Regions from separate parts of the Phytohabitans kaempferiae genome, predicted to be linked through region 1. Evidence: riboswitches for the same ligand, from Rfam matches in the RefSeq annotation. Region 1 holds a riboswitch; each other region holds the start of a gene.
What was found. Region 1 has a riboswitch for cobalamin ahead of ACFFIA_RS12205 (CbtB domain-containing protein). Riboswitches for the same ligand answer to the same signal wherever they lie in the genome.
Positions count from the first base shown of each region.

Region 2: linked by a shared signal. The riboswitch ahead of ACFFIA_RS29655 (ribonucleoside-diphosphate reductase subunit alpha) and the one ahead of ACFFIA_RS12205 (CbtB domain-containing protein) in region 1 are both predicted to bind cobalamin.
Region 3: linked by a shared signal. The riboswitch ahead of ACFFIA_RS42300 (ABC transporter substrate-binding protein) and the one ahead of ACFFIA_RS12205 (CbtB domain-containing protein) in region 1 are both predicted to bind cobalamin.

Region 1 covers NZ_JBHLUH010000013.1:98,822-106,714, forward strand. The annotation lists gene ACFFIA_RS12165 (SRPBCC family protein) at 1-180, shown strand, start outside; gene ACFFIA_RS12170 (dienelactone hydrolase family protein) at 193-786, shown strand; gene ACFFIA_RS12175 (DUF3224 domain-containing protein) at 992-1,390, opposite strand; gene ACFFIA_RS12180 (MmcQ/YjbR family DNA-binding protein) at 1,427-1,771, opposite strand; gene ACFFIA_RS12185 (hypothetical protein) at 1,776-1,901, opposite strand; gene ACFFIA_RS12190 (MmcQ/YjbR family DNA-binding protein) at 1,923-2,270, shown strand; gene ACFFIA_RS12195 (hypothetical protein) at 2,284-2,634, opposite strand; gene ACFFIA_RS12200 (CbtA family protein) at 2,711-3,436, opposite strand; gene ACFFIA_RS12205 (CbtB domain-containing protein) at 3,441-3,629, opposite strand; cobalamin riboswitch at 3,664-3,836, opposite strand; gene ACFFIA_RS12210 (VWA domain-containing protein) at 3,888-5,768, shown strand; gene cobO (cob(I)yrinic acid a,c-diamide adenosyltransferase) at 5,768-6,370, shown strand; gene ACFFIA_RS12220 (cobyrinic acid a,c-diamide synthase CobB) at 6,364-7,725, shown strand.
Region 2 covers NZ_JBHLUH010000061.1:156,429-164,321, reverse strand. The annotation lists gene ACFFIA_RS29680 (ABC transporter ATP-binding protein/permease) at 1-258, shown strand, start outside; gene ACFFIA_RS29675 (ABC transporter ATP-binding protein) at 255-1,982, shown strand; gene ACFFIA_RS29670 (GOLPH3/VPS74 family protein) at 2,144-2,848, shown strand; gene ACFFIA_RS29665 (VOC family protein) at 2,972-3,694, shown strand; gene ACFFIA_RS29660 (alpha/beta fold hydrolase) at 4,128-4,988, opposite strand; cobalamin riboswitch at 5,099-5,325, shown strand; gene ACFFIA_RS29655 (ribonucleoside-diphosphate reductase subunit alpha) at 5,509-7,812, shown strand; gene ACFFIA_RS29650 (ribonucleotide-diphosphate reductase subunit beta) at 7,812-7,893, shown strand, end outside.
Region 3 covers NZ_JBHLUH010000105.1:50,191-58,083, reverse strand. The annotation lists gene ACFFIA_RS42315 (sensor histidine kinase) at 1-393, opposite strand, end outside; gene ACFFIA_RS42310 (hypothetical protein) at 534-881, shown strand; gene ACFFIA_RS42305 (hypothetical protein) at 884-1,606, shown strand; cobalamin riboswitch at 1,733-1,913, shown strand; gene ACFFIA_RS42300 (ABC transporter substrate-binding protein) at 2,123-3,520, shown strand; gene nikB (nickel ABC transporter permease) at 3,487-4,476, shown strand; gene ACFFIA_RS42290 (ATP-binding cassette domain-containing protein) at 4,473-6,224, shown strand; gene ACFFIA_RS42285 (ABC transporter ATP-binding protein) at 6,238-6,930, shown strand; gene ACFFIA_RS42280 (NAD-dependent epimerase/dehydratase family protein) at 7,097-7,372, opposite strand; gene ACFFIA_RS42275 (dihydrofolate reductase family protein) at 7,530-7,893, shown strand, end outside.

The sequences.
Region 1 (7,893 bases):
CCACCGCCCGCTCCCGGGCCGCTGATGGCGCCGGAGACCCAGCCCGAGGCGGAGGTCGAGCCGATCGACGTGCTCAGGCTGTCGGTGGGCACCGCCGCCGCCCGGTACGCCGGACTGATCGCACTCAGCGCCGGCGCCGCCGCGCTCACCTGGCTGGTCATCCGGGCGCTGCGGCGCTGATACGGTGGCGCGGTGGAGGCCACCGACCCGGCGCGAGCGGCGCTCGTCATCCCCGGCGGCATGTTCGGCCCGCACGCGCCCCTGCTGATGTACGCCGCCGAGGCGGCCCGCGCCCGGGCCGCCTCCGTGCGCCCGTTCTCCTGGAGCCGCCCCGACGAGCCACGCCACCTCGACCCGTCGGCCCGTGGCCCGTGGGTCCTGGCCGACGTGACCCCGGCGCTCGACCGGCTCGCGCGGGAGTGGCCGGCGGCCACGCCACTGCTGATCGGCAAGTCACTCGGCTCGTACGCCTCGGTGCTCGCCGCCGACCGCGGACTGCCGGCCGTCTGGCTAACGCCGGTGCTCACCGACCCCTGGGTCGTCGACGGGCTGCGCCGCATGACCGCGCCGTTTCTGCTGGTGGGCGGCACGGCCGACCGCATGTGGGACGGCGACCTCGCACGCGGGCTGACCCCGCACACACTCGAGGTCGAGGGCGCCGACCACGGCATGCACGTGCCCGGCCGCCTCGCCAGCTCCGCCGCGGTGCTCGGGCAGGTCGCGACCGCGGTGGAAGACTTCCTGGACGAGGCCGTCTGGCCGAGCCAGCGTCCAGTTGCTCGTTGAAGCAGAACATTTGGGCTACCGCGACGTCCGTCGTGGTCCGGGCCGCCGCTCCCGCGGCCTCGCCCTCCGCGTGCACACGACCCCGCCCCGGCCGGCGCCGAGGTCTGTGTCACGGCGGCCTTCCGGCCGCGGAAACCATCATCGTGGCGCGACGTCCGGCGCCAGGCGACCATGGTCGCCTGGCGCGTCGACCCCGAAAGGTCCTCTACAGCGTGTACTCCAGTGTGTAGGTGTGGCCGCCGTCGGCGTCGACGACGATCTGGCCGGCGCCGCGGATCGTGCGCAGCTCGCCGGTGCCGGAGTCGGGGACGATCGCCCAGAGCAACGTCTGCCCCGCCTCGGCCTCGGCCGTGGCGCTGTGGTGCAGCACGAACGTGCCGGCCCGCCCGCCGACCGTGCCGCTGAACCGCTCGAACCCCACGTACGCGGCGGAGGTCTCCACCGGCGTCGTGCACGTCAGGATGGTCGTGCTGCTGGCACCGGACAGGTCGCCGGTGAACGTCTTCGTCACCTGCGCTCGCGCCAGCGTCGCCCCCTCCGCCTCGTCGAAGGTCTCCTGGTCCCAGCCGTCGATCGTGAACGTGCCCTTGGCGTACTCCGTCATGCCGCCCAGCATGCCGCATGACCCTGACAGCCTGTGTCAGGTAGGTCGCTCCCGCTTCGGCAGCTTGCTGACCACCGCCTCGTACGAGGAGTCGACCGCCTCGCGCACCTCGTCGTCGGGGATCCCGCCGCCGACGCGGAGCGTATTCCAGCCGGAGCGCCCGATGTAGGGCATCACCGACGCGTCCTCCGGGTAGCGGGCGAGCCACTCGTCGGCCACCTCGCGGTTGGGCCCGCACTTCACGCCCACGCCCGGCGGGCTGGAGCCGAGGAAGGCGAAGATCTTGCTGCCCACCTTCACCACGACGTCGCCCTCCCAGGGCTCGTCCTGCCACGCACCGGGTTTGTCCAGGCAGTACGCCAGCAACTCGTCCCACGTCATGAGGTCAGGCTAGGAGAAGACCGAGCCCGAGGGTGACCGTGCCGGCGGCCAGCGCGGCGGCGCCCAGCCACAGGAACCAGAAGAAGCTGTTGGGCTGGGTCCCAGGAGCACGGCGTCGACCGCCAAACATTTCCGGAGGTACGGTGGCCTGATGGTGACTGCGGACGACATCCGGCGCGTGGCGCTCTCGCTACCCCGGGCCTACGAGGCGCTCGTGCGCGACCGGGTCAAGTTCCGGGTCGGCCGCATCGTGTTCGTGTCGCTCTCGGCAGACGAGACGGTCATGGGCTTCGGCTATCCGAAGGAGGAGCGGGCCGCGCTGATCGCCGCCGAGCCGGAGAAGTTCTTCATGCCGATCAGGTCCGACGAGCGATACAACTGGGTCCGCGTGTGGCTCGCGAAGATCGACGAAGGCGAGATGCGCGAGCTGGTCACCGACGCCTGGCGGATGTGCGTGCCCAAGAAGGTAATCGCGGAGTACGAGGCGTCGCCGCGCTGAGCCGGCCCCGCGCTCAGCTCGCCCGCTGGGTCTTCCAGCGCGGGGCCGGGAAGGCGTGCGCCTCCAGCGCAGGCGGGAGCGGGGCGACGCCGGGGCCGCCCGCCCGCATCCACGCGGCGATCCGCGCCTCCGCGTCGCCGTCGAGCACGCAGCCCAGCCAGACCGGGCGGGCGCCGTCGCGGCGGGCGGCCGGGGCGGGCTGCACCACGACCACATTGGACTCCCCGCAGACGTTGAGGCAGTCGCTGACCCGTACCCGATGCTGCTGGCCCGCCGCGGCGCGGAAGCGACCCACCTGGCCGTCGTGGTCGACGCCGGGGTGTTTGCGGGTCGTGCCGCAGCAGCAGCCGCGGCAGATCGTCAGCGTGACCGGGGCGGCCGGTGCGCCCGCCGGCGCGGCGCCGGCGGGCGGCGCCGCGCCTTCTGGCCCGGGCAACGGCTCACGCCGCGGTCGTGGCGCGCACGCGGCGAGGCGTGAGCAGCAGGCCGAAGCTCAGCCCGAACACCGTCCACAGTGCCGCCAGCTCGGCCACCGACGCGAGCCGGAAGTCCCACAGCAGCGCGGCCGGGATGTCGGCCGGCACACCGTCGGGAGTGGACGGCCACGTCATCAGCAGCGCGGTGTAGCCGACAGCGCCGACCGCCACCCCGGCGGCCGCGCGGTAGGCGGGCGGCCACGGGCGTGCGGCGAGCCGGTCGTGCACGAGGAAGGCCAGCCAGGTCACCGCGATCGCCGCGGCGATGAGCGTGAAGTACTGCACCGTGCGCTCGGTCACCGTGTCCGGGTCGCCGACGCCGGGCGGGTTGGCAGGGTACTTGAGAGCGGGCAGCAGCGCCACGGTCGTGAACGCGAGAAACGCGAGCAGCGCCGCGCGGCCGAAGTCGGTGGTGCCCGGCAGCCGGTGGCGCACGCGGGCGAAGACCACGCCCACCACGAGCGCGAGGCAGACGGCGACGGCGGCCGCGGCGACCATGCCGCCGAAGACCTGCGTGGCGCGGCTGAACAGCGGCTCCTCGTCCGAAGTGGAGCGTGCCGCCTCGATCGCGAGCGCGTCGTCGATCCGCGGCTCCACGACGAGGAGGGCGGCGAGTGCGGCGGCCACGCCGGCGAACAGCCCAGCGAGAGCCGCCCGGCGCAGCACGGCGCCGAGGGTGAGGGGAGTCATCGGGCTAGTGGCAGGGAACGCCGAGCGCGTGCCGGCCGTCGTGCGTGAACTCGTGGATCTGCTCCGCGAACGCTGTGCCGTTGAGCTGCAACAACACGAAAACGACAGCCAGTGCGGCGGCCGCGAGCAGCCAGGCTGCGGCGGGCACGCGGATCTGTGCGACGGATGCTGTGGGTGCCGAGGGTGCGGCCATGCCAGGTGTTCCTCTCGTCCATGCCTCGTGGCGATGCGGTCGAACTGCCACGGCCGGTCTCCTGGCTCCCGGATCGACACGCTCCCTCGACCTTCCCAGACCGTCGCCGGCCCAGTGGTGTTGCGAGGGAGCACTCCCCGGTCACAGTGGCGAGGACCACGCCGGATTTTCACCGGCTTCCCGAGCACCGTGGCTTGGGCAGCGTAACTCTGAACTGGTGTTTGACGCCAGCCCTCCGGCTGGGTCAGCATGGCCCGCATGCTCGCCGCCTATCCCTTCTCCGCCATCGTCGGATTGGCCGACCTCCGGCTCGCGCTCCTGCTCACCGCCGTCAACCCGGCGATCGGGGGCGTGCTCGTGCGGGGCGAGAAGGGCACCGCCAAGTCGACGGTGGTGCGGGCGCTCGCCGCGCTGCTGCCCGAGCTCGACGCGGTGCGAGGCTGCCGCTTCGCCTGCGACCCCGCCGCGCCCGACGCCGAGTGTCCGGACGGCCCGCACGGGTCGACCCCGCCGGTGGTGCGCCGCCGATCGTCTCTTGTGGAGCTTCCGGTCGGCGCCACCGAAGACCGCGTGGTGGGCACGCTCGACATCCAGCGGGCGCTCGCCGAGGGCGTAAAGGCTTACGAGCCAGGGCTTCTCGCCGCCGCCCATCGTGGACTGCTCTATGTGGACGAGGTCAATCTGCTTCCCGACCACCTGGTCGACCTGTTGCTCGACGCGGCGGCGATGGGGCGGGCGCACGTCGAGCGCGACGGTGTCTCGGTCAAGCACGCGGCGCGGTTCCTGCTCGTCGGCACGATGAACCCGGAGGAGGGCGAGCCGCGCCCCCAACTCGTCGACCGCTTCGGGCTCGTGGTCTCCGTCGGGTCGCCGGACGAGCCCGCGCCCCGGGCCGAGGTGGTGCGGCGGCGCCTGGCGTACGACGCCGACCCGGACGGCTTCGCCGCGCGCTGGGCCGACGAGGACGCCCTCGTGGCCGGCCGGATCGCCGAGGCGCGGGGGCGGCTGCCCCGGGTCGAGTTGCCGGACGGTGAGCTTGACCGGATCGCCCGCATCTGCCTCGCGTACGGGGTGGACGGGCTGCGCGCCGACATCGTGGTGGCGCGGGCGGCGATCACGCTCGCGGCGTGGCACGGGCGCGACACGGTCACCGCCGACGACGTACGGGACGCGGCCCGGCTCGCGCTGCCGCATCGGCGCCGCCGCGACCCGCTCGACCCGCCCGGTACGGACGAGGAGCGGCTCGAGCGGACACTGTCCGATGAGGAGCCCGAGCCGGAGCCCGATCCCGGCCCGCCCGATGGGGGTCCCGCGGGTGGCGCGCCGCCCGACGGAGAGGCGGACGGTGACGGTGGCTCGTCCGGCAGCCAGCCGCCCGCCGCCCCAGGGCAGCCGTACCGGCCGCGCGTGCTGACGCTGCCGAAGACCGGGGAGCGGGCGCACACCGGCCGCCGCTCGCTCGCGTACGCCCGGCGGGGGCGGGTCGTCGGCGCCCGCCTGCCCCAGGGCTCCGGCGCGCCGCACCTGCCCGCCACGCTGCTGGCCGCCGCGGCGCGGGGGAGCCGTACGGTCGCCCCGGCCGACCTGCGCGAGGCGGTCCACATCGGACGGGAGGCCAACCTCGTGCTCTTCGTGGTCGACGCCTCCGGCTCGATGGCGGCCCGCCAGCGGATGGCGACGGTCAAGGCGGCGGTGCTGTCGCTGCTGCGCGACGCGTACCAGCGGCGAGACCGCGTGGGCATGATCACATTCCGGGCCGCGGGAGCCGACGAGGTGCTGCCGCCGACCTCCAGCCACGAGGTGGGCGTGCAGCGGCTGGCCCGGCTCCGCACCGGCGGGCGTACCCCGCTCGCGGCCGGGCTGGAGGCGGCCGCCCGTACGCTCCGCGCCGAGCGCCGCCGCGACCCGCGCCGCCGCCCGCTGCTCGTCCTCGTCACCGACGGCCGCGCGACCGCCGGGCCCGACCCGATCTCGGTCGTGCCCGCGCTCGCCGGCACCGCCGCGGTCGTGGTCGACTGCGAGTCCGGCCCGGTGCGGCTTGGGCTGGCCCACCGGCTGGCCGCCGCGCTGGACGCGCCGTGCGTGCCGCTCGCGCAGCTCTCCGCGCCGGGGCTCACCGCGTCCGGGCGGGCCGCCTGATGCCGCAGGGCAAGCCGGAGGTCACGCCCGACGACGGGCTCACCACGCGCGAGCGCCGCCGCCAGCCGGTCCTCGCCGTCCACACCGGACAGGGGAAGGGCAAGTCCACCGCCGCGTTCGGGATGGCGCTGCGCGCGTGGAGCGCCGGCTGGAGCATCGTCGTGTACCAGTTCGTAAAGAGTCCGAAGTGGAGAGTCGGCGAGGAGGCGGCCCTCCGCGCGCTCGGCGAGACCGGCAAGGGCGGCGCGGTCACCTGGCACAAGATGGGCGAGGGCTGGTCGTGGATCCAGCGCCCCGGCACCGAGCGCGACCACGCCGCCGAGGCCGCCGAGGGGTGGGCCCAGATCAAGCGCGACCTGGCCGCGGAGGCCTACCGGTTCTACGTGCTCGACGAGTTCACGTACCCGATGAAATGGGGTTGGGTCGACGTCGCGGACGTCGTCGCGACGTTGCGCGACCGGCCCGGCTCGCAGCACGTGGTGGTCACCGGGCGCGACGCCCACGCCGACATCGTGGCCGCCGCCGACCTGGTCACCGACATGACGAAGGTCAAACATCCGATGGACGCGGGGCGCAAGGGACAGCAGGGCATCGAGTGGTAGACATCCCGCGCGTGGTCATCGCGGCGCCCGCCTCGGGGCACGGCAAGACGACGGTGGCGACCGGGCTGCTGGGCGCCTTCGCCGCGCGAGATCGGCGCGTGGCCGGCTTCAAGGTGGGGCCCGACTACATCGACCCGGGCTACCACGCGCTCGCCGCCGGCCGCCCTGGCCGCAACCTCGACCCGGTGCTCGTCGGCGAGGAGCGGATCGTCCCGCTCTTCGCGCACGGCTGCGCGGGCGCCGACCTGGCGGTGGTCGAGGGGGTGATGGGCCTGTACGACGGCCGCGTCGGCGCCGGCGACTTCGGCTCCACCGCGCACGTCGCCGCGTTGCTCGCCGCGCCGGTCGTCCTGGTGGTCGACGCCTCCGCGCAGGGGCGTTCGGTGGCGGCGCTGGTGCACGGGTTCCGCTCGTTCGGGAGCGTGCGGCTGGCCGGCGTCATCCTCAACCGGGTTGGCTCCGACCGGCACGAGGCGCTGCTGCGCGACGCGTGCGAGGAGGTGGGCACGCCCGTACTCGGTGCGCTGCGCCGCCACTCAGCGGTGGCCGCGCCGTCGCGACACCTGGGGCTGGTGCCGGTGGTCGAGCGTTCCGCGGAGGCCGCCGCGTCGGTGGCCGCGCTCGCCGCGCTCGTGGCCGGTGGCGTCGACCTGGACGCGGTGTTGGCGGTGGCCCGGGACGCACCGCCGCTCACCGCCGAGCCGTGGTCACCCTCCACGGTGGAGCCGGTCGCCTGGCACCGCCGCCCGGTGGTCGCGGTCGCGGGCGGGCTGGCCTTCAGCTTCGGGTACACCGAGACCGTCGAGCTGCTCCGCGCGGCCGGCGCCGATGTGTCCACCGTGGACCCCCTCCGCGACGAGGCACTGCCCGCCGGGACGCGGGCGCTCGTGGTGGGCGGCGGCTTTCCCGAGGTGTACGCGGACCGGCTGGCCGCCAACGCCCCACTCCGCGCCGCTGTGGCCAGGCTGGCGGCGAGCGGCGCCCCGATCGCGGCCGAGTGCGCGGGTCTGCTGTGGCTCTGCCGCACGCTCGACGGCGCCCCGATGTGCGGCATCCTCGACGCCGACGCCGCCATGACCGACCGCCTCACGCTCGGCTACCGCGACGCGGTCGCGCTGACCCGCAGCCCGCTGGCCGAGGCCGGTACGCGGGTGACGGGGCACGAGTTCCACCGCACGGCGGTCACCCCGCGGGCCGGCGCGGCGCCCGCGTGGGCCTGGCGGGAGGCGGGGGCGGAGGGCTTCGTCGTGGGCGGGGTGCACGCCTCCTACCTCCACCTCCACTGGGCCGGCCGCCCCGACATCGCCCGCCGCCTCGTGGCCGCGGCCGCCTCTGGGGGTACCCCCGCCGGCTGATCGCGCGCGGTGGTGGCCCGGGCGGTGGTGGCATGGGCGGACCGGGCGTGCCGGTGGCCTCGGCCTGGTGGCCGCCGCCCCGCGACATCGACCTGAGCCAGGGCCGCGGGAATGAACGGCCGGCCCGGGGGAAACCGGGCAGAAGTTGGCGCGTGCCGGTACAAGAAT
Region 2 (7,893 bases), on a different contig from region 1:
ATCCTGGACGAGGCGACCTCCAGTGTGGACAGTGCCAACGAGCGGTCGATCGCGCGGGCGCTGCACCGGGCCGCGCGGGGGCGTACCACGCTGACCATCGCGCACCGGCTCTCCACCGTGCGCGGCGCCGACCGGATCGTGGTGCTCGACCGGGGCGGCATCGTGGAGAGCGGCGGCCACGACGAGCTGCTGGCGCGGTCCGGGGCGTTCGCCCGGCTGGTCGCCGCCGGCACGACCCCCGAGGAGGCGCCCGCATGAGGTCCCTGCTGCCCCTGCTCCGGCTGCTGCGCGGGCACCGGCGCGTCATCGCGGTCGCGATCCTCGCCGGCGTCGCCAACCACGTCTTCACGATCGCCAGCGCGGTGCTCGGCGCGGTCCTAGTCGGGCGGGCGCTGACCGGCACCGCACCGGCCGACCTGCGCGGCGGCTTCCTGCTGCTGCTCGCACTCGTCGTGCCGCTGGTCGTGGCGCCCTGGGCGGAGACCCAGCTCGCCCACGTCGTCGCGTTCCGCGTGCTGGTCGACGTGCGCGGCCGCGTTTACGACTCGTTCGCCCGGATGTCCCCCGGCGACCTGCTGTCCCGCCGCTCCGGCGAGCTGGGCTCCACCGCGATCAGCGACGTGGAGCTGCTGGAGACGTTCTTCGCGCACACGCTCAGCCCGCTGGTCTCCGCCGCCGTGGTGCCGGCCGGGGCGCTCGTCGCGCTCGCGTTCGTCGACCCGACCCTCGCGCTGGCGCTGCTGCCGGTGCTGGTCGCGCTCGCCAGCGTGCCGATCTGGCTGCGCCGCCGCGCCGAGGCCGACGGCACCGCGGTCCGGTCCGCCGCCGGCGCGCTGAACGCCGAGGCCGTCGACGCCCTCCAAGGGCTGCGCGAGGTGCTCACCTTCGGCGCCGGCCGGGCCCAGGCACGCCGCCTGCGGGAGCGGACCCGCGCCCTCGACGCCGCCCGGGCCACGCACAGCCGCCGGGCCGGGATCGAGCTGGCCGCCACCGACGCGATCGTGACGCTCGGCGTGCTCGCCGCCCTGGTCGCCGGCGGCACGCTCGTCGCCGCCGGCAGCCTCAGCGCCGAGCTGCTGCCCGCGGCCGTGGTGCTGGCCGCCTTCTCGCTCGCCCCGGTCACCGCGGTCGTCGACGTGGCCCGCGAGGTCGGCATCGTCTCCGCCGCCGCGGTACGCGTGCTGGACGTGCTCGCCGTGCCGCGCGCCGTACCCGACCCGGAGCGCCCGGCCGACGTGCGCGACACGCCGGCCCTGGTCCGGTACGACCGGGCCACCTTCCGGTACGGGCCGGACCTGCCGCCCGCGGTCCGCGACCTCTCCTTCACGGTCGAGCCGGGCGAGACGGTGGCGCTGGTCGGCCACTCCGGCGCCGGCAAGTCCACCTCCGCGCACCTGCTGCTGCGGCTCTGGGACGTCGACGAGGGGAGCATCACGATCGGCGGGCACGACCTGCGGACGATCGCCGATTCCGACCTGCGCCGCCTCGTCGCGTACGTGCCGCAGGACGTGCACCTGTTCAACATCTCGATCGCCGACAACCTGCGGCTGGGCCGGCCCGAGGCCACGCGGGAGCAGGTCGAGGCGGCGGCGCGTACGGCACAGGCGCACGAGTTCGTCGCCGCGCTGCCCGACGGCTACGACACGATCGCCGGCGAGCTGGGCAACCTGCTCTCCGGCGGCCAGCGCCAGCGGCTCGCGATCGCCCGCGCGCTGCTGGCCGAGACGCCGATCCTGGTACTCGACGAGGCGGTGTCCAACCTGGACGCCGAGAGCGAGCGGCACCTGGCCGCGGCGATCGCCGCCACTCGCGCCGGGCGTACCACGCTCGTCATCGCGCACCGGCTCACCACGATCCGCACCGCCGACCGCGTGGTCATGCTGGAGCACGGCCAGATTGTCGAGCAGGGCCGCCCGGACGAGCTGCTGGCCCGCGAGGGGCGTTTCGCCAAACTGGTACGTACCCAGCTCACCGCCGCGTAGTGCCCGGCTCACCGCCGCGTAGTGCCCGGTGAGCCGGGCATCGGCGCGCAGGCGCCTGAGCGGCGGCTCGGGCCGGAAGCGCGTGCGGATGCCGCGCGGACTTGTGAGGATGATCGAGGGAGGGGCGCGGCCGGCGACCTGGAGGCGAAGGAGGAAACGGCATGCTGGGCGAGATGCTGGTCGTCGAGGATGTGCTGCTGCTCATGCTCGACGACAAGACCGGGGCCGTGACGGGAGCCGGCACCTATCACTACACGCTCGGCGGCGCGGTGCTCGTCGAGCTCGCACTCCGGGGCCGGGTCGAGATCGACCAGGGCGGCTCGTGGCTCAGCTCCCCCAAGGTCCGCGCCGCTGGGGATGGCCCGCTCCCCGACCCCCTGCTCCAGTCCGCCTACGACAAGGTCGCGCAAGGGGGTCCCCGGCACGTCCAGACGGTCCTCATGGACCTCGGCGCCGACCTCTGGCAGCCAGTGGTCGACCGACTTGTCGAGCGGGGCCTCATCCGCCGGGAGAGCAGGCGCGTGCTGGGCCTGTTCCGCACGACACGGCTGCCGGTCGACGACGCGCGGCACGAGGAGGAGCTTCGGCGGAAAGTGCGCGCCGTACTGGAGGAGGGTGAGGATCCCGACGCGCGCACCGCGGCCGTGATCGCGCTGATCTCCGCGAGCGGCGTCCTGCCGAGTCTCCACCCCGCGATCAGGTGGTCCGGCAAGGTCTACAAGCGGGCGAAGGAGTTCGAGCAGGGCAACTGGGGGGCCGTGGCGGTGAACACCGCGGTCTCCGGCACCACCGCCGCCATCGCCGCCTCGAATGCCGCGGTCAGCGCCGCCATCACCACCGTGATCACCTCGGGGCGCGCGCACTGACCCGGGTCGTTTCCGGCCGCGGCCGAAACTCGGCTGCGAGTGCCTCCGGCTCCCCCTAGGCTGCCGTTCGAGGGCTGGCGAGTGCCGACGGGGGTTAGCCAGCGGATCGGAGACAGGCAGGCGATGGCTTCTCAACTGTTCGCGCTCTGCTTCGGCGCCCACCAGCCGCTGCCGCTCGCGCGGTTCTGGTCCGAGGTCCTGGGCCGGGAGTTGACCGACGACCCGCGGGACGGCATCACGCTTCCGCCCGCTGACGACATCGGGTTCCGGCTCCGTTTCGTGCCGTCCCAGGATCGGAAGGTCGGCCAGAACCGGATGCACTTCGACCTGACGAGCACATCCCCGGAGGACCAGCGGCAGACCGTAGCCACGGCGCTGCGACTCGGCGCACAGCACATCGACGTCGGTCAGCGCCCCGAGGAGGGCCACGTGGTGCTCGCCGACCCCGAGGGCAACGAGTTCTGCGTCATCCCGCCGGGCAACGACTTCCTCGCCGGCTGCGGCTTCGTCGGAGCCCTGGCCTGTGACGGAACGCAGGAGGTCGGCTACTTCTGGAGCGAGGCGCTGGAGTGGCCGCTGGTCTGGGACCAGGACCAGGAGACCGCGATCCAGTCACCACGGGGCGGCACGAAAATCACGTGGGGCGGCCCACCGCTGATGCCGAAGACCGGCCGCGACCGGCTGCATTTCGACCTCGCTCCCCCCGCCGACGGCGACCAGCAGGCAGAGGTCGACCGCCTCCTCTCGCTCGGCGCGACCCGGATCGACGCCGGCCAGGCCGACGCCGGCTGGGTCGCGATGGCCGACCCCGACGGCAACGAGTTCTGCGTGCTGGCACGCCGGTAGCAGGATCGGATCCAGCGCGCCGGTCGCCGAGCCGGTCCTCGCCGTCGCCGGTCATCCCCCTCCAGGTCGGTCCGAGCGGGCGCGACCTCCAACTCCTGGGCGGCCACGTACACGCCCCGTCGGCGAAACGCTGCCGGAGCGTGGACAGTCGCGTCTGCTTTCGCCGCCCTGGTGTTGAACGGGAACCAGAACTGCCGCAGTGACCTCGATTCACCCCCCGAGCCGCGCCAAGGTCAACGGCTGGTATACAAGGCCACCGTGGCGCTCCTCCACGCCACGGACAGTAGTACACGGACAAGGTGCTTCCGCCGTGTCGACGACCAGACACTCGGACATCCCGCCGGCTGAACCCGGCGATCCGCTTGCGCACCGACACCGGTCCTTCGTAGCGGATCTGGCCGCCGTGCCGGCCGGGACCGGTGTGGACGGCGCGTCAGTAGACGCCGTACGGGAGGTCGTCGGTCGGCAGGCCGCCGAAGTGGCGGAGCATCAGGTCGGCGAACTCGCCGGCCCGCTGCACCGGCATCAGGTGGTCGGCGTGGCCCAGCGCGACGAAGCGGCCGTCGGGGCACGCGTCGGCCAGCGCGCGGCACATCGCCGGCGTGGTGAGCGAGTCGTGCTCGCCGGTGACGACCAGTAGCGGGCAGCTCGGCGGCGGGCCGACGTCGGCGGTGGTGCAGGCGAGGACGCGTTCGGTGTTGGTGGCGTACTTGTCCGCCTCGTCCGGGGTGAGCGTGCGCAACTGGTGTTCGAGCAGGCGGGTGACGGCCAGCCGGCGGTGGACGGTGGCGGCGGGGTCGCCGTTGAGGAAGAGCGCGACCGTCTCGCGCACGAACGCCTCCCGGTCGCCGGCGCGGAGCAGGTCGATGGTGGCCTGGGCACGGGTCCGGGTCGGCTCGGGGACGCGCAGCGCGGTGCCGCAGAGCAGCAGCCGGCGCACGGCGGCGGGATGGCGCTGGGCCAGGCGGTACGCGACGGTGCCGCCGTACGAGCCGCCCATGATGTTCAGCGCCGGCAGGCCGAGTTCGGTGATCATGTCGTGCACGGCGTCGGCGAGGAACTCGATGCCGTATCTGGCCGGCAGCGGGTCGGCGCAGCCGGTACCGGGCAGGTCGACGGTGACGACCGTGGCGTGCGGGGCGAGGCGGGCCTGGTGCCGGGCCCAGGAGTGCCGGTCCTGGAAGGCGCCGCCGATCAGCAGCACCGGTGCCATGACCGGCTCTGGCTGTTCGGCGACGCGGCACTGGTACTTGAAGCCGCCGAAGCTGAGGGTGAGGTCCCGTTCCACGAGCACGCTGTGAGCAACGCCCGACGAGCGTCCAAGATACGGTGATTTGCCCGACTGATCCGGAAACACGGCGCAGACGACACGACATCTGGTACGTGCATCATGGCGACCCACTAGATATGGTGTGCCACGCAGCTGGTTCGAGCGGGCATCCGGTCCGGTCGAGGCAAGAGGGAACCCGGTGTGAGTCCGGGACTGCCCCGCAGCGGTAAGTGGGAACGACCGCCGTCATCCGCACTGGGCCCGCGCGGCCTGGGAAGCGACGGCCAGTAGGCGACCCCGTCCTCCGTGACCGGGGCTCAGGCCCGCGAGTCCGAAGACCTGCCAGCGTGCCACGCACATCCCGTGCGTGGCGGTCCGAGGTCGCGCGGGACGGCCGGCGCCATCGACTCCACGGTGTGGATCGTCAGCGTCTCCGCGTGCCCGGACCAGTGTGGACCGAGCTCGCGAGGAGAGAGTAGTGACGGTCACCGAGTCCACGCCGGAGGTCGCCGAAAGCGCGGCACCGGCGCCACGGCGGCACCAGATGCGGATCCGCAAACGCAACGGCGACACCGAGCCGGTCGACGTCAACAAGATCGTCCGGGCGGTCGAGCGGTGCGCGGACGACCTGGCGGACATCGACCCGCTGCGCGTGGCGACCAAGACGATCAGCGGCCTGTACGACGGCGCGACCACCGCCGAGCTGGACCGCCTGTCGATCCAGACCGCCGCCGACATGATCGGCGAGGAGCCGCAGTACTCCCGCCTGGCGGCACGCCTGCTGGCCGGGTACATCGACAAGGAGGTGCGGGGGCAGCAGGTCGCCTCGTTCAGCCAGGCGATGCGGCGCAACCACGGGCTGGGACTGATCGGCGACGAGACGGCCGCGTTCGTGGCGGCGAACGCCCGCAAGCTCGACGACGCCATCGACGCCACCGCCGACCTGCGCTTCGAGTACTTCGGTCTGCGCACCGTCTACGACCGGTACCTGCTGCGGCATCCGGAGACCCGGCTGGTGGTGGAGACGCCGCAGTACTGGCTGCTGCGCGTCGCGTGCGGGCTGTCCCGTACGCCGGCCGAGGCGGTCGGCTTCTACCGGCTGATGTCTTCGCTGGCGTACCTGCCCAGCTCGCCGACGCTCTTCAACTCCGGCACCGCGCACACGCAGATGTCCTCGTGCTTCCTGGTCGACTCGCCGAAGGACGAGCTGGACTCGATCTACGAGCGGTACGCGCAGGTGGCCAAGCTCTCCAAGTTCGCCGGCGGGATCGGCATCGCCTGGTCGCGCGTGCGCGGGCGGGGCGCGCTGATCCGGGGTACCAACGGGCTCTCGAACGGGATCGTGCCGTTCCTGCGCACGCTGGACGCGAGCGTGGCGGCGGTCAACCAGGGCGGGCGGCGCAAGGGCGCGGCCTGCGTGTACCTGGAGCCGTGGCACCCCGACATCGAGGAGTTCCTGGAGCTGCGGGACAACACCGGCGAGGACGCCCGGCGCACGCACAACCTCAACCTGGCCAACTGGATCCCGGACGAGTTCATGCGACGGGTCGAGGCGGACGGCGAGTGGTCGCTGGTCGACCCGTCCGACGCTCCGGAGCTGCCGGACCTGTTCGGCGCGGAGTTCGACGACGCCTACCGGGTCGCGGAGAAGAAGGCCGTCAAGACGGTCAAGGCGCGCGACCTGTACGGGCGGATGATGCGCACGCTCGCGCAGACCGGCAACGGTTGGATGACGTTCAAGGACGCGGCCAACCGGCTCTGCAACCAGACCGGCGCGCCCGGCAACGTGGTCCACCTGTCCAACCTCTGCACCGAGATCGTCGAGGTCAGCTCGGACGGTGAGACCGCGGTCTGCAACCTCGGCTCGGTCAACCTGGCCCAGCACGTGCTCGCCGACGGCATCGACTGGGAGCGGCTGCGCGCGACCGTGCGTACGGCGGTGGTGTTCCTCGACCGCGTGATCGACATCAACTTCTACCCCAGCGCCCAGGCGGCCGCGTCGAACCCCCGGTGGCGGCCGGTCGGACTCGGCGTGATGGGCCTCCAGGACGTCTTCTTCGCGCTGCGGCTGCCGTTCGACTCCCCCGCCGCGCGCGAGCTGTCGACCCGGATCGCCGAGGAGATCTACCTGACCGCGCTGGAGACCTCGGCGGAGCTGGCCGAGCGGTCCGGACCGCATCCGGCGTACCCGGAGACCCGGGCCGCGAAGGGTGACCTCCAGCCGGACCTGTGGGGCGTCGAGCCCGCGCGGGCGGAGCGGTGGACCGCCCTGCGCGCCCGGGTCGCCGCGCACGGCCTGCGCAACTCGCTGCTCGTGGCGATCGCGCCGACCGCCACGATCGCGTCGATCGCCGGCTGCTACGAATGCATAGAACCGCAAGTGTCGAACGTGTTCAAACGCGAGACCCTCTCCGGAGAGTTCCTTCAGATCAACAACGCTCTGGTACGCGAGCTGAAGGACCGTGGCTTGTGGACGGAGGCGATCCGGGCCGAGATCAAGCGGGCGGACGGCTCGGTGCAGGGCGTCGCCGCGCTCCCGGCCGAGGTGCGCGAGCTGTTCCGCACCGCGTGGGAGCTGCCGCAGCGGGCACTGATCGACCTCGCCGCCGCGCGATCGCCCTATGTGGACCAGTCGCAGTCGCTCAACCTCTTCATGGCCGCGCCGACTATCGGCAAGCTCTCCTCGATGTACCTGTACGCGTGGAAGGCCGGCCTCAAGACCACGTACTACCTGCGCTCCCGCCCGGCGACCCGGATCCAGCAGGCCACCGTGGCGATCACCGCCCCATGCGCGGAGGCGGTCGCCTGCTCCCTGGAGAACCCCGAGACCTGTGAGGCTTGCCAGTGATGCTGCTCGATCCCGGCATGGACCTGACCCTGCGGCCCATGCGCTACCCGCACTTCTTCGACCGCTTCCGCGACGCCATCC
Region 3 (7,893 bases), on a different contig from region 1:
GAAGGCGCCCGCGGTCAGCGCCCAACGCACCAGAGGGCTCCGGTCGCCGTCCAGCGCGGCGTCATAGGCCACCGGCACGACCAGCACCTGGACGACGATGAGCAGCGCGGCCCCGGCCAGCAGCCAGCCGAACGGCAGGTCCGGGCGGCGGTCGACGAGCAGGGCGCCGGCCACCCCGTAGGCGAGCATCGTGACCAGCGGCTCCAGCCAGAGGGCCGGTGAGCTGTCCGGGTTGGGCAGCGGCCGCCCGGTGATCACCCAGAACGTCAGGAACGTGACGCCGACCAGGACAGCCGTCAGCGTCGCGGCCGCCCACCGGCTGCCGTCGCGTCGCGGGTGTTCAGGCGTGGTGTCGATACGGAGAGTATCGCGATCCGGCCGTGACGCGATCAACGACCGCGGTTCCCGACTTGGCCGGGGCATCCTTCCCGATCGCCCGGGAAGCCGCCCCGGCGACGCGGGATCCGCAGCCCTGGGCCAGTGAACGCGGCCACCCCCAACCTTGTCCCACTACACGGACAAGGGAGACCGTCATGAGAACCCTCCGCTACGCCGCCGGCGTCGCGACCATCGTCATGTCACTGCTCAACCTGCCCATCGCCGTCGACGACGGCGGTATCGGCCTGCCCACACCGGTCGCCTGGCTGATCAGCCTGCTCGGTCTGGCCGGCATCGTCGCCGCTGTCGGCCTGTTCCGGTCGGCCGCCTGGGCCACCCCGGCGGTGATCGCCGTCGGCGCGGTCAACCTCGCCAGCGCCGTCATCGCACTGGCCAAGAGCTGGGACGGCGCCGTCATCGGGCTCGTGCTCAGCGCGGCCGGACTGGGTCTGGCGCTGCTGTACGCCAAGGTCCGGCCGGCCAACCCGGCGCCGGTGAGCTGACCATGAGCGAGAAGACCAGCACCGCGAAGGCGCCGACCCGTCAGGCGCCGCGGGACGTGCGCGGGTTCTGGCGGATCGTACTCGCTGTCATCGCGCCGCTGCCGATGATCGGCATGGGTCTGTACTACATCCTCAGTCCGGTCGACGGCGGAACGTCCTTCGAACAGACCGCCGCGGCGTACGCCGACCATCTGGACCGGGTCGAGGTCATCCAGTACCTCGGCGTGCCGTTCCTGGTGCTGCTGATCCCGGCCACGTTCGCGGTCGCCTGGGTGGCCCGGCGCGGCGCTCCCCGGCTCGCCACCGCAGGCGCGCTGCTCGCACTGACCGGGCAGCTGGCCGGCTTCCCACTCAACCAAGGCGGCGACCTACTGGCCTACACCACGGTGAAGAACGGCTTCGACGTGGCCACCATGGCCAAGCTGCAGGACGCACTGGAGTCACAGCCAACCGCCGCGCTGGGCGGCCTGCTGTTCATCATCGGTATCGTCTTCGGCCTGCTGCTGCTCGGCCTGGCCCTATGGCGCAGCAAAGCAGCCCCGGCCTGGACGGGCATCGCGCTCGCGGTCGGCGGGTTCACCCACCCGTTCATGCCCGGCCACGTCGCCTCCGGCATCGGCCTGCTCGTCGCCGCCCTCGGCTTCGCCGGGGCCAGCCTGGCTCTGCTACGCATGCGCAACGACGACTTCGACCTACCGCCCGGCCGGCCCGCACCACTCACCTAGCCGACGCACGACGCACGGGTGGCCATCGGCCGGTTCCGACCGATGGCCACCCGTGCGGCTCACCGTCCGGGGCGCGTCCGCCGGGCAGTGACGAGATCCACACGTGACCTGGTTCGGTATGGCGGGTTAGTCTGGCCGCGCCGTGGTGCTCGGGAAGCCGGTGTGATGCCGGCGCGGCCCTCGCCACTGTGATCGGGATGTCTCTGGCCCTCGTCATGCATGAGGTCACTGGGCGCCTGCCTGGGAAGGCCGGCCGGAGACGCGACAACCCGTCAGCCAGGAGACCGGCCACGGCGTGCGATACGCACGCCCTGTCCACGAGGTGCTGGAAGGCGGATCTTCGATGCTGCATGCCCCCTGCCCATGAAACGCCGCCGCTGGCTGGCCGCTGCCGCGGTTGCCGTGTCGTTGGTGCTGACCTCTTGCGCGGGTGGACCGCGCGCCGCTGGCGACGGGCCGGCGGCTGAGCAGGTGTTGCGCCTGCTGACCATTAACATGCCGCGTTCGCTGGATCCGGTGCACATCGATGCGCAGCGGATCTTGGAGAACGGGCTGGGCGAGCCGCTGGTCGTCCTGCGCGACGATGGCACGCTCGCGGCCGGCCTGGCGACGGCGTGGCGGTCGGTCGAGCCGACCGTGTGGGAGTTCGACCTGCGGGCGGGTGTCACGTTCTGGAGCGGCACACGGGTCGACGCGACCGCTGTCGTGGCCTCGTTCGAACGACATCGGGCCAAGAACCCGCGTGCGAAGTCCGCGCTCGGTGTGATGACGTTCGCCGCGGTGGCCTCGGACCGGCTGCGGATCACCACGGGCAGCCCGGATCCGAGCGTCCCCTTCCGGTTGGCCACGTACGCGGTGCACAACGCGGCCGAGGCGGACCGGCGCGGCGACGCGTTCGGCGCCGAGCCTGACCTGACCGGGTTCATGAAGCCGGTTCAGTTCGTGCCCGGCGAGACCCTCGTCGCGGAGGCCAACCCGGGCTACTGGGGCAAGCCGCCGGCGGGGCAGCCGAGCCTGCGGCGTATCGAGGCGCGGCTCGGCACCGACCCGCAGACCCGGATGCTGGCGCTGCGCGGCGGCGACGCCGACGCGGAGTTCAATGTGGAGATCGACCAGCGGCTACAGTACGAGCGGAACAAGGACCGCTTCACCGTGTATGCGCCGGCGCCCACCACTCGCAACATCTGGCTGAACATGGCCAAGGTGCCGGCCCTGCGCGATCTGGCCGTCCGCCGGGCGCTCGACCTGGCCGCCGACCGCACCGAGCTGATCGACGGGCTCAACCACGGCTTCGCCGCTGCGGCCACTGGCCACTTCCCGGCTGGCCTGCCGTACGCGATCGACACCGGCACCACCACGGACCTGGCGGCCGCGGCGCGGCTGCTGGACGAGGCTGGCTGGCGGCCTGGCCCGGACGGCGTACGGGCCAAGGACGGTCAGCGGCTGCACTTGCGGATCCTCACATACACGGTGTTTCAGCCGCTGGCGATCGCGCTGCAAAGCCAGTGGAAGCGGATCGGGATCTCCACGCAGTTGGAGCCGGTCGAGACGACCGCGTCCAACCAGATGATGCTCGACGGCGACTTCGAGATCGCCACGTACTGCTCGTGCGGCTCGGCGACCGGCGACATCCCCGGGCAACTGCGCTCGTTCTACCGTTCCGGTGTCGTCTCCAACTACGGCGGCTACGCGAACCCCATCGTGGACCGGCTGGTGGACGAGCTCGGCACGGAGTTCGCCCCGGGGCGGCAGCACGAGCTCGCCAAACGGGTGCAGCAGATCGTGCACGACGACGTGGCGCTGATCTACCTGTACGCCTCCACCCAGTGGGCGGCCGCGTACTCGACTGGCGTGCGCGGGGTGGATCCCAACCTCGCCCGGTGGGTCCGGCCGTCGATGTGGATCGCCGGCTGATGCTGCGGTACATCGGGCTCCGGCTCGCCGTCACCGTGCCGGTGCTGCTCGGTATCAGCGTCGTCGTCTTCGCCATGGTGCGGTTCATCCCGGGCGACCCGAGCCACGCGATCCTGCTGTCGATGGTGGAGCCCGGTGCGGACATCAGCCGGCTGGAGCAGGATCTGGCGACGCTGCGGGCCGACCTCGGCCTGGACCGCCCCTACCCGGTGCAGTACGCGCAGTGGCTTAGCGACGTGGCCACCGGTAACCTGGGCACCTCGCTGCGCAGCGGCGGCCCCGTCCTGGACGAGCTGCTGCTGCGCCTGCCCGCAACGCTCGAACTCGCCGCGGCGGCGTTCGCCGTCATGGTCGTGGTCGCCGTGCCGACCGGCATCGTCGGCGCGGCCCACCATGGCACCGCCGCTGACCGGCTGGCCCGGCTGCTCGCGCTGGTCGGCGTCTCGGTGCCCGGGTTCCTGCTCGGTCTGCTGCTCATGTACGGCTTCTCAGCCCGCCTCGGCTGGCTGCCCACGTTCGGCCGGGGCACGCCGGCGCACCTGGTGCTGCCGGCGGTCACGCTCGGGCTCGGGCTCGCCGCCGGCGTGTCCCGGCTGCTGCGGGCCGCGTTGCTCGATGCGTTGTCCCAGCCGTACATCGTGACCGCAGAGGCGAAAGGGCTGCGCTGGCGGGCGGTGCTGCTGCGGCACGCCCTGCGCAACGCGCTGCTGCCGGTGCTCACCAACACCGGTCTCGTCGTGGGCGGCCTGCTCGGCGGCGCGGTGATCGTCGAGACCGTCTTCTCCTGGCCAGGCGTCGGGCGGTACATCGTGGACGCCATCGCCAGCCGCGACTACCCGGTCATCCAGGCGTTCGTCCTGGCCATGTCGGTGCTGTACGTGGTGGTCAACCTCGCGGTCGACATCGCCTACCGCTTCGCGGACCCGCGGGTGCGGGTCGAGGGCGTTCGCGCGTGACCGGCCGTACCGCGCTGCGGCTGCGGGCGATCCCCAGTGTCGACCGGCTGGCCGGCGCGGCGATGGCGCTGCTGCTCGCGGTCGTCGCGGTCTGCGTGGCAGCACCGTGGATCGCACCGGCCGACCCGACCGCCGTCGACTACCTCCAGGCCAGCCTGCCGCCGTCGCTGGAGCATCCGTTCGGCACCGACGCGTTCGGGCGGGACGTGCTCACCCGCGTGCTGTACGGCGGGCGCGTGTCGCTGGCCACGGCCGCTGTCGCGGTCACGGTGATCGTGACGGTCGGGGCCGCGGTCGGCGCTGTCTGCGGGTACGTGGGCGGCCCGCTCGACCTCGCCGTCACCCGCCTGCTGGACGTGCTGTTGGCCTTCCCCCGCCTGGTACTGGCCATCGCCCTCGCCGCGCTGCTCGGCGGTGGCGTGGCCGGCGTGGTCCTGGCCGTCTCGCTGGTCTCCTGGCCCGGCTACGCCCGCCTGGTCCGCGGCTACGCGCTGCAGATCCGGGACGAGGGGTACGTGCAGGCCGCCCGCTGCGCAGGGACCCCGTGGTGGCGGATCGTGCGTACCCACGTCGCCGGCGCGATCACCGGCCCCGTGCTGGTGCTGGCCGTGGTGGACGTCGGCGAGGTCATCCTCGCCATCGCCGGCCTCTCCTTCCTCGGCCTCGGAGTGCGCCCGCCGGCCCCCGAATGGGGCGCGATGCTCAACGAGGCCCGCCCGTACATCGAGGACGCGCCGTGGATGTTCCTCGCCCCCGGCCTGGCCATCTTCCTTGTCGTGCTCGCGGTCAACTACCTCGGCGACGCCGTCCGCGACGCCCTCGAACCCCGCCTCCCCCGCCTGCCCCAGCGTCCGGTGTGGACACCGCCGTGGCGGCGGGGCGAGCGGCACGCGGCGCGGCGGCAGCGGGCCACCGCGATCAAACGCCACGCCCGCGCCGCGTCCACCTCGGTGGATACGGTGGAGCTCGCCCGCCTCGACGGCGTACACGTCAGCGCGGGCAATACGCCGATCCTCGCCGGCGTCACCTTGCGGCTGTCGGCCGGCCAGACGGTCGGGCTGGTCGGCCAGAGCGGCTCCGGCAAGTCCACCCTCGCCGCCACGCTGCTCGGGCTGCTCCGGCCGCCGCTACGGGTGGACTCCGGCACCGTCACCGTGCTCGGCCACGACACCGCAGGCTGGGACGGCGATGACTGGCGGCAGGTACGCGGCAGGCACGTCGGACTGGTGTCCCAGGACCCGCTCAACGCGCTCAACCCGGTGCTGACCGTCGGTACACAGGTCGCCGAGGCGGTCCGCGCCCACCACCGGGTCTCCCGCGCCGAGGCCCGCGCCCGCGCCCGCGCCGCGCTGGAACTCGTGCGGCTGCCGCCCCGCTGCCTTGACGCATACCCCCACCAGCTCAGCGGGGGCATGCGGCAGCGTGTCGCCATCGCCACCGCTGTCGTCAACCGACCCAGCCTCCTCGTCTGCGACGAGCCGACCACCGCCCTGGACGTCAGCACCCAGGCCCGGATCCTCGACGAACTCGCCCGGCTCCGCGAAGAACTCGGCATCGGCCTGCTCTTCATCTCCCACGACCTGCGGCTTGTCTCCCAGGTCGCCGAACGAGTCGTCGTGCTCCACCAGGGAGCCGTCGCCGAAGACGCCGACGCCCGGACGCTGTTCACCGCGCCGACGCACCCCTACACCCGCCGGCTCCTCGCCGCGCTCCCCACCGACGATCGGCAGGCACGTGCTACGGGTTGATGAACTCTCCAAAGTGTACGGAAAGACGCCGGTGCTCACCGGCGTCACCTTCGACATCGGCGCAGGCGAAGCGGTCGGCCTGGTCGGCACCTCCGGCGCCGGCAAAAGCACCATCGCCCGCTGCCTGGCCGGCCAGGAACACCCCACGCGCGGCACCATCGCCTTCGACGGAACGCCGATCCGCCGCACCCCACGACATGCCGTTCAGATCGTCTTCCAGGACCCGCGCACCAGCCTCAATCCACGATGGACGGTACGCCGCTGCCTGCGCGAGCCGGCCCACAACTTCCGCCTCCCCGAACCGGGCGGCGACCTGCTCACCCAGGTCGGCCTCGACCCCGCCCTGCTCGACCGGTATCCCCACGAACTGTCCACCGGCCAGTGCCAGCGAGTCTGCATCGCCCGTGCGCTCGTCCCCGACCCCCGACTCCTGGTTCTCGACGAACCGCTCTCCGCCCTCGACCTGCCCGCCCAGGCACAGATCCTCGACCTGCTACGCGCTATCCGCCACGACCGCGGCCTGGCCTACCTGTTCATCTCCCACGACATCACCGTCGTCACCGCACTCTGCGACCGCGTGCTCGTACTCGACGGCGGCCGCGTGATCGAGCACGCCCAGGCAGCGGACCTACTGACCAGACCGCAGCACCCGCACACCCGCCAACTCATCGCCGACACACCACGCCTGCGCTACCCGCTCGGCTAATCCGAAAGTGAACCGTGAGGGCGGGCGGTAGCTCCCGGCGGAGGCGGGATGATTGTGGTTGCAGTCGTTCCAACGGTCGGGCTTGTTTGGGTGGCTGCGTGGTGGTGTGGCGGCCCGAGGGGCCCGCGCTGGGCGTCGACGCCACGGATCTGGCATTCGTCGTGGATCATCTCGGACAGCCCGTACCCGGCTCGCCAACCGAGCTGACGGCCAGCAGTACCAGGCCGGTTCCGGTACGCCTGCGGGCATGGGCGGGCCTGTCGGCGGCACCGGCCCAGGCCCCGGCGACGTTGAAGTAGCGCAGCATGACGCAGCTGAGGCTGCCCGCGCGGGCCGCGTCGGCGCCGACCCACTCGCTGGCCAGCTTTGTCGCGCCCCAAGCCTGGATCCACCGATTTGATGTTGGGTCGTGGCCCGCGTCGGCGTCTCGGTTGATGAGCATCGATGGCGTGTCGGTCGGGTGTGGGAGGTCTGCCGGTCTCGGGTTCCGGCCTGCGATGCTACTCACTGTCCAGGCGCAGGCTCGTGTCGATGTCCGGTCTGGTGTTACGGCTCCGACGTCCTGGATAGATCCAGGTGATGGAATGGAGGCACAGACCATGGGCAAGGTAATCGCGAGCGCGACGGTCTCGCTGGACGGCTTCATCGCCGACGAATCCGACCAGGTCGGTCCGCTCTTCGACTGGTACAACAACGGAGACGTCCCCTTCAACGGCGGTGACCCCGAGCGCGTCTTCCACGTCTCAGCCACCAGCGCCGCCTACCTGCAGGAAACCTGGTCACGGATCGGAACCGCGGTGATCGGCCGTCGCCTGTTCGACATCACCAACGGCTGGAACGGCCGCCCCGCCGCCGGCGAAGCCGTCTTCGTGGTCACCCATAAACCACCGACGAGCTGGCCGTTCCCCGAGGCGCCGTTCACCTTCGTCACCGACGGCCTGGCAAGCGCGATCACACAGGCAA